Regions from separate parts of the Pandoraea faecigallinarum genome, predicted to be linked through region 1. Evidence: predicted binding sites of a transcription regulator. Region 1 holds the regulator's gene; the other holds the start of a gene.
The links. The regulator FNR, encoded in region 1, switches genes on or off when oxygen is low (the NO sensors DNR and NnrR bind a similar motif). The targets are predictions, from matches to a motif close to TTGATNNNNATCAA.
Positions count from the first base shown of each region.

Region 2: yiaY (L-threonine dehydrogenase) is a predicted target of FNR. The motif match lies at 1,958-1,971, and genes of this name have one in related genera.

Region 1 covers NZ_CP011807.3:2,119,002-2,123,262, reverse strand. Annotated here, with positions in the region: gene AB870_RS09540 (pseudouridine synthase) at 1-847, opposite strand, end outside; gene scpB (SMC-Scp complex subunit ScpB) at 994-2,337, opposite strand; gene fnr (fumarate/nitrate reduction transcriptional regulator Fnr) at 2,670-3,416, shown strand; gene AB870_RS09525 (YybH family protein) at 3,831-4,261, shown strand, end outside.
Region 2 covers NZ_CP011807.3:4,703,807-4,708,067, reverse strand. Annotated here, with positions in the region: gene AB870_RS20680 (MFS transporter) at 1-562, shown strand, start outside; gene yiaY (L-threonine dehydrogenase) at 688-1,836, opposite strand; gene exaC (acetaldehyde dehydrogenase ExaC) at 2,005-3,525, opposite strand; gene AB870_RS20665 (sigma-54-dependent Fis family transcriptional regulator) at 3,849-4,261, shown strand, end outside.

The DNA.
Region 1 (4,261 bases):
CGCGCGGCGGCTTGCTGCTGATACGGCGCTTGACGAGCTTGCCGTTGATGCGGACCTGATCGGTCGGAAGGATGCGCTGACCGATGTGCGCCGGTTCGGAATTGACCGACACGCGACCGGCGAGAATCAGTTCTTCCATCTCGCGACGTGATCCCATCCCGGCTTCGGCGAGCACCTTGTGCAACTTCGGCGCTTCGTCGTCCGGCGACAGCACGCGGCGATCCGCGGGACGGCGACCGCGCTTGGCGGCAGCGTTATCGCCGTCGCTGTCGTCACCGTCGAACCCACCGGACGTCACGAATGCGAAGAGGTCATTGTCGCTGGCGCTTCCCGCGCTGCCCGCGCCCCCTTTACCGCGCGCACCGCCGGCAGGTGCCTTGCGACCACGCCCCTGGGTTTTGCCCGCACCGCCCTGGCCGCCTTGTGCTCCCTGGGCGTTCTTTGCACCGCGGTGCGCACGGGCGCCTGGCGCGGCGCCATTGCCATTGGCGTCACCGCCGGCCTGCGTCGCCTGCGAAGCGTCGTCGCGCCTGCCGCCGCGCGGCTTGCGTGCGTTGTTGCGACCACGCCCCTGAGCGGCTGACGGCGCACCGTCGACATTCGGCGAATGCGCTTGCACCGCCTCACCCGATGGCGCGCCTTGCGCAGCTTCCGCAGCGAATTCGCCGTTGTCGTCGCCCTCGCGCTTGGCCTGTTGCGCCGCACGACGGCGGGCAATCAGACTGCGCGGGCCACGGCGCAAACCGCGGCGCGACGCCTTTTCATCGCCGCCCTCGCCCTCCGGCGAACGTGCTTCGGCACCGGCATCGCGCGCGTGCAGGTCCTGGGATTCTTCGTTTTGTTTCAACACAACCTCATTGGAAAACGGGATCGTCGCGGGCAGGCAAAGTCGCTGCCCAGATCCGTGTTCGCACCATGAATGCGCGGCAAATACGTGCCGCGACTTCGTTCTTTCGCTAACGGCCCTGCGAATGCGTGCGGTGCGACCGCGCCTCAGGTACCGGTGACGAGATTCTTGTCGTCCCCGTCGTTCTCGCCGTCGATCGCACCGGACATGGGCTGCCCGGCGGCGGCTTCGTTCGCTGCCGAGTCGACAGCGTGCGGGGAAACCTCCTGCGCCAACGACGCTGCGGAATCTGCCGCATGCGTCGCGTCTTCTTCTATTCCGGCCGCTTGCCCGGCCTCATGTCCGACTTCGTGCCCTACACCCTGCGTATCTTGCGGCGAATCGTCGCCGACAGGAACCTCGGGCGCCGACACTTCGGAAAATTCCTCGTGTTGCAGGCTTTCCGCGTCTTCCAGCGGATGCGCATCGGTGGCTGCCAACGCACGGCCCGGCACGTCACCCCGCATTCCGCTCCGTGCCTCACCCGGCGCTTCGCCGTCAGCCGCGCCGGACACGTCCGGCACGTTGCCGCGCGGCGCATCGTCCTGCTCACTGACGTGTACCGGGACCGCGAGTTCCTCGGCATCCGGCGAATTTTCAGCAGACGTACCGGCATCCACTTCGGCCCTGGCCGCCACTTCCGCAGCCATCTCCGGCCCGGCCGTCACGACATCGACTGCTGGCGCCTCACCTTCGGCCATGACGGCATCGAGCAACGCCTCCTGCGTCAACGCCTCGCCGGCGGACGGTTGCGCACGCTGATCTTCCGGCAATCCTTGCGCAAGCGGCAGGTCGTCGGCCCGCGTCTGCGCGAGCAGCGCGAGGGCTTCGGCGTCGGCAACCGGCACGTCGTCCGACGTGGCCTCCCCGTCTTCACCGTCGGCACGTTCGCCGAATTCGATGTTCTGCTGCGCGAGCAGATCGATCTGCGCCTGAGCAGCCGGATCTTCGAGTGGCGGCAGCGCGTCGAGTGCGCGCAGACCGAGATCGTCCAGGAAGTCCTTGGTCGTGGCATACAAACCCGGCCGGCCGGGCACGTCACGATGACCAATGACCTCGATCCAGCCACGATCTTCGAGCTGCTTGATGATCTGCGTGTTGACCGTCACGCCGCGAATCTCTTCGATATCGCCGCGGGTGACCGGCTGACGATACGCAATGATCGCCAGTGTCTCCATCACGGCGCGCGAGTACTTCGGCGGCTTCTCCGGATTGAGGCGGTCAAGGTATTCACGCATGCGCGGACGGCTCTGGAAACGCCAGCCGGTGGCCAACGCCACCAATTCCACACCTCGGCCATCCCATTGCACGCGGATTTCCTCGAGTAGCGCGCGCACCGTGTCACCAGACACGGCGTCATTGAAAAGCTTGCGCAGATCGCCGACCTTGAGCGGTTCCTGCGCGCAAATCAACGCGGTCTCGAGGACGAGTTTCGCCTCTTGGGTATTCATGTGCGACTAAGCAGACCGGGGGCTTGGCAACCCGGTATCAGGAATAAATGGATGCTTGGAACACGAGAAACGGTCGCAGATGACAACCGCTTCGCATAAGCGCGCGCCCTATTGTGTTCGGTCGTAGTGACGGCGGCGCGACCAGAATGCTCGAACGACCTGCCGGGAAAACGCCCAGGCCGACAGTGCGGCGAGACGGACGTCCGGTATGAGCGCAATTATTACTGAAACACCGACGCCCGTAAAGCATCGTCGAAACCCTGACGTCTCGCCCATCGAAACGACGGGTCGACGCCTCATGGTAAACTCTCGAAATAACTTCAGGGGCCTCCATGACCACAGAGACCGGTCGCATTCCCGGCAACCCCATTCCGGTTGCCCAGCCTCGTTGTTCCACCTGCTCATTGGGGCAGTTCTGCCTGCCCGTCGGCATCCCTGAGCCGGAGCTGGAACGACTGGACGCACTCGTCAGCGAGCGCCGCCGCCTCAAGAAAGGCGAAGTGCTCTATCACGCCAACGACAACCTGAATGCTGTCTACGGCATTCGTTTCGGGTCGCTCAAGAGCTGTGTCACGGCCCCCGACGGCCGCGAGCAGGTCGTCGGCTTCCACCTTCAGGGCGAACTCATCGGTCTGGATGCCGTGGCCGACAACCATCATCCGAGTACCGCCATCGCGCTCGAAGACAGCGAGTTGTGTATCGCACGCTTCAATGAGCTGGAGACGCTGTCGCGTCAGGTACCCTCGCTGCAACGCCAGTTGCACCGCCTGATGAGCCAGGAAATACGTAACGAGCACCAGCAATTGCTCGCGCTCGGCACCATGCGCGCCGAAGAGCGTCTGGCTGTCTTTCTGCTGAATCTGTCCGAACGCCTTGCCGCGCGCGGCTATGCGGCCAACGAGTTCGTGTTGCGCATGAGCCGCGAAGAGATCGGAAGTTTCCTCGGACTCAAGCTGGAAACGGTCAGCCGCCTGTTCTCGCGTTTCGCGCAAAACGGCATGATCGAAATCCGTCAGCGTCACGTCAAGATCGTCGACGGTATCGCCCTGCGCGAACTCGCCGGCGTGCATCACTGCTGATGCCGGTTGCCGGGAGCGCACGAGCGCTCCCGCCGTCACCACCTGGCCTTCCCCACAACTCCCCGCAGGCCTTCCGGCAAGTTCGCCGATCCGGCAGACCCCCGGACGCGCAGCGCCGCTCGCACATTACCCATAAGCTACCGGCCCGCCTCGATCGATGCCTTGCGCCAGATCAAAGGTCGCTCACCGCGTCTGCACACCGCCAGCGAACACCCGCCGCCCCGAATCGCGGCGGCGTCGCGCTGGAATCACGCCGGGACCGCGCCGGAACCACCCTGAAATCGCGCAGAGAACGCCCGCGTTCGACAAGCCCGGGCAAACCCTCCATAATCGGCGCGTTCGCCGCTCGGCAGGGTTCTGGCCGGCATGTCGAACGATGGATCCCAACGATGGACCCCGACGGAGGCCGCCGTTATGCCCGCAGCGATATTTCTCAGCCCGGAAGACGCCGAGCACGCGTTCTACGAAGCGTTGCGTGCCGGTGACACGGATACGTTGATGGATGTCTGGTCGGAAGACGAAGAGGTTGTCTGCATCCATCCTTCAGGCCCCCGGCACGTCGGCCCGGCGGCCGTACGCACCAGTTGGCGGCAGATCCTCGCCAAAGGCGGTGTGCAGGTGACGGTCAGCCACCTACAGGTCGCCCATAACCCGCTTTGCGCCGTTCACAACGTGCTCGAGCAAATTCAGGTCGAAACGCACCCGGACGCGCGTTACGCCTTCGTGCTGGCCACCAACGTCTATCTCAAGGAAGCGGACGGTTGGCGGCTCGTGCTGCATCACGCCAGTCCAGCCATCGGCCACGACGACACAGGCTCCCAATTGCCCCGCGCCCACCGGCTGCA
Region 2 (4,261 bases), 2.6 Mb from region 1:
TATCTATTTCGGTATCGTGGCCGCGAACGCCACGCTCTCGTTCTTTGCGCCGACCATCGTTCGGGCGTTGGGGCCGAGCAATCCGCTGCACATCGGATTGCTCGTGGGTGTGATGTACGTGTTCGGCGCAATCTTCCAGATCGCCATCGGATACAGCGCGGACAAGCGACGCGAAGCGCGCATGCATTGCGCCATTCCGGTCTTCGTCGGGGCGTGCGGTTTGGCGGGTGTCGGGGTATTCGCCGGCAGCAACGGTGTGGCGGCGTTCCTGTGTCTGGTGATCGCCGTGTCGGGCACGATGGGTGCGATTCCCGTGTTCTGGCAGTTGCCCAACGCTTATCTGGCGGGCGGTGCCGCGGCGATGGGGGTGGCGTTCATCAATTCCGTTGCGAATCTGGCAGGGTTCGGCTCGCCGTACCTGCTTGGCATCGTCAAGGACGCAACGGGCAGTTTCAACGGCGGCCTCTGGGTCGTGGCGGCGCTCGAAGCCCTCGTCGCCGTGCTGATCTGGTGGCGGATGCGCCGCAGGGAGGCGCTGTCGGGCGCCACGGCAACGGCGTGATTCGACACGCGCGCCTTTAACACTGCCGGGAACGCATGTGCGACGAGTGTCGGCGAGCGGCGTCGTTCAAGCGGCCCGCCGACATGTAAAAAATGTGTCGCCCGCCACGAGAAGACGCCGTCCCATCAAAACGCCCGACGGAAGATCTCTTCGATTTCCCGTTGTTCGGCACGGCGCGGATTCGTGAAGCCGCACGCATCCTGCATGGCGTTGGCCGCGAGCGTGGGCACGTCGGCTTCTTTGGCCCCCAGCTCGGCCAGTCCCGACGGAATGCCGATGTCCTTCGACAAGCGACGGATCGCGGCAATCGCGGCCTTTGCGCCTTCCTCGTCGCTCAACCCCTCGACCTTCTCGCCCATCGCCTGCGCGATGTCTTTCAGACGTGCGGCGCTCGTACTCGCGTTGAACTCTTCGACGTGCGGCAGCAGGACCGCGTTGCACACGCCGTGCGGCAAATCGTAGAACCCGCCGAGCTGATGTGCCATTGCGTGCACGTAGCCCAGCGACGCGTTGTTGAACGCCATGCCCGCCAGGAATTGCGCGTACGCCATGTTCTCGCGCGCCGTCATGTCGTCACCATGCGAGACCGCGCGACGCAGGTTCCCGGAGATCAGGGTGATGGCCTTGAGCGCGCACGCGTCGGTGATCGGCGTGGCCGCGGTCGAGACGTAGGCTTCGGTGGCGTGCGTCAACGCGTCCATGCCGGTCGCCGCGGTCAAGCCCTTCGGCATTGCCGCCATCAGCGCGGGATCGTTGACCGACAGCAACGGCGTGACGTTGCGGTCGACAATGGCCATCTTCACATGCCGCTTCTCGTCCGTAATGATGCAAAAGCGCGTCATCTCGCTCGCGGTGCCCGCTGTCGTGTTGATCGCGACGAGCGGCAATTGCGGCTTCTTCGACTGATCGACGCCCTCGTAATCCGAAATGTGGCCGCCGTTGGTCGCACATAGGGCGATGCCCTTTGCGCAGTCGTGCGGCGACCCGCCACCTAGCGAAATCACGAAGTCGCACTGATTCTGCCGGAGGATCGCAAGACCCGCTTCGACGTTGGCGACCGTCGGGTTCGGTTTCGCGCCGTCGAACAACACCGACTGGATGTCCTGCCGCGCGAGCAGCTCGGCGACTTTTCCGGCGACACCGGCCTTTGCGAGTCCGGCGTCGGTCACGATCAGGGCGCGCCGGAAATGGTATTGGCGCAGGGCGGCGATCGCTTCGTCAAGGCTGCCCACGCCCATCATGTTGACGCTGGGAATGAAGAATGTCGTGCTCATGGTCATGCTCCTTATCCGTTCTGTGAGCGATGCACCGCGCGCGCTGCGGCGCGCCGGCGGTGCCCGGAATCATTGTTCGCATGCATTGAAGACAGCATCGCACCCGGCGTGCGATGCGTCTTTGATCTGCTACAAGGTTGCGCAGGTTTAGAGGCAGGACTCGGAATGTCAGAAGAAGCCGAGCGGGTTGACGTCGTAGCTCACCAGCAAGTTCTTCGTCTGCTGATAGTGGTCGAGCATCATCTTGTGCGTCTCGCGGCCGATGCCGGACTTCTTGTAGCCGCCAAACGCCGCGTGTGCCGGATAGAGGTGATAGCAGTTCGTCCAGACACGTCCCGCCTGAATGGCGCGTCCCATCCGATACGCGCGGTTGATGTCCCGTGTCCAGACACCCGCGCCCAGACCGAACTCGGTGTCGTTGGCGATGGCCAGCGCTTCGGCCTCGTCCTTGAATGTCGTCACGCCCACGACCGGGCCGAAGATTTCCTCCTGGAATACGCGCATGCGGTTCTCACCCTTGAGTAGCGTCGGCTGGATGTAAAAGCCGGAGGCGAGTGGCCCGTCCAGCATCTCGATACCACCGCCGGTCAGCACTTGCGCGCCTTCCTTGCGTGCGAGATCGAGATACGTGAGGATCTTGTCGAACTGCTGCTGCGAAGCCTGTGCGCCGACGGCCGTTTCGGTGTCGAGCGGATCGCCTCGTCTGATGCGCTCGACGCGCTTCATCACCACTTCCATGAACGGCTCGTAAATCGATTCCTGAACGAGCGCGCGCGAGGGACAGGTGCAGACTTCGCCCTGGTTCAGGAAGCCGAGCACGAGCCCTTCCGCGGCCTTCTCGATGAACTCCGGCTCACCGCGCATGATGTCCTCGAAGAAGAGGTTCGGCGACTTGCCGCCCAGTTCGACGGTACTTGGAATCAGGTTGGCGGCCGCGCGCGTCAATATGTGGTTGCCGACGGGCGTGGAGCCGGTGAACGCGATCTTGGCGATACGCTTGCTGGTCGCGAGCGCCTCGCCTGCCTCCTTGCCGAACCCCTGCACGACGTTGAGTACGCCGGGCGGCAGCAGATCGCCGACCAGTTCGGCGAACAGCGTGATCGACAGCGGGGTTTGCTCGGCGGGCTTGAGCACCACGCAATTTCCCGCCGCCAGCGCCGGTGCGAGTTTCCAGGCGGCCATCAGCAACGGAAAATTCCACGGGATGATCTGACCGACCACACCCAACGGCTCGTGGAAATGATAGGCCGCGGTATGTGCGTCGATCTCGGCGGCAGTGCCCTCCTGCGCCCGGATGCAACCGGCGAAGTAGCGGAAGTGGTCGATAGCCAGCGGCAAATCCGCGGCGAGCGTCTCGCGCACGGGTTTGCCGTTGTCCCACGTTTCCGCAACGGCGAAGCGCTCCAGTTGCGATTCGAGACGATCAGCGATCTGCAACAGAATGCGCGAGCGCGCCTGCACGGATGTTTGTCCCCACCTGGCTGCGGCGGCGTGCGCGGCGTCGAGCGCCAACTCGATGTCCGCACCGTTGGATCGCGGGAATTCTCCGATGACCGCCCCCGTGACCGGGGAGGTATTGACGAAGTAGCGCCCTTCGACCGGCGCGACGAACTTGCCGCCGATGAAGTTCTCGTAACGGTCTTGCAAAGACAACAGGGCACCGGGCGTGCCGGGTGGGGCGTATCGCATGTCGTGTCTCCGGGTATCGTTGTGTCGGCGGCCGGCCGTTGCCGAGCGCGCTGCTGGCGTCAAAGCAATTCGTGGGCCACCCTCGCAGGCGCTTGCATTGGCGTGTGTTTGCGCCGCGTTGTGCAGTGCGTCGTGTGCCGAAACCGTGACACCGGTGTCTCACGAGATGACACGTTTGTATCGCCGGCGTGACACGGGGCGGGCGATACCAATCGCCTTGCGTTTTTCGATTGGCATCGCGCATTGCAAACGCTCCCGGCATGGGAGATGCTTCGGGAACGACTACGAGATCAACGGATCATCCGGCACGGGGGAGACGACCAATGCCACCCACTCATGAAGCTGCGCACGCGCGCCGTGTGCTGAATGTCGCGCAGGGCCACTGGCCGTCGGGAACCGCGGCGACGGACCCGAATATCGCCAGCTCCTGGCGCCGCTGTCTGGACATGTACGCGCTCGATCCGGGCGCGCGCATGTCGCCCCGTGTGCTGGCGTCGTCGCAGCTGCGCGAGCGGCGCAATGCCATGGAGCGGTTGCGCAGCGTTTCCCTGCCCGTATTGGAGCGTTTGCAGCGCCAGTTGATGAACCCGCGTCAGGCGGTGCTGCTGACCGCTCCGGATGGCGTGATCGTCGAGTCGCGACTGCACGACGGCACGCGCGAGGACTTCCATCGGGCAGGGTTGTGGCCGGGCGCGGACTGGAGCGAGTCGTGCGAAGGTACGAACGGCATCGGCAC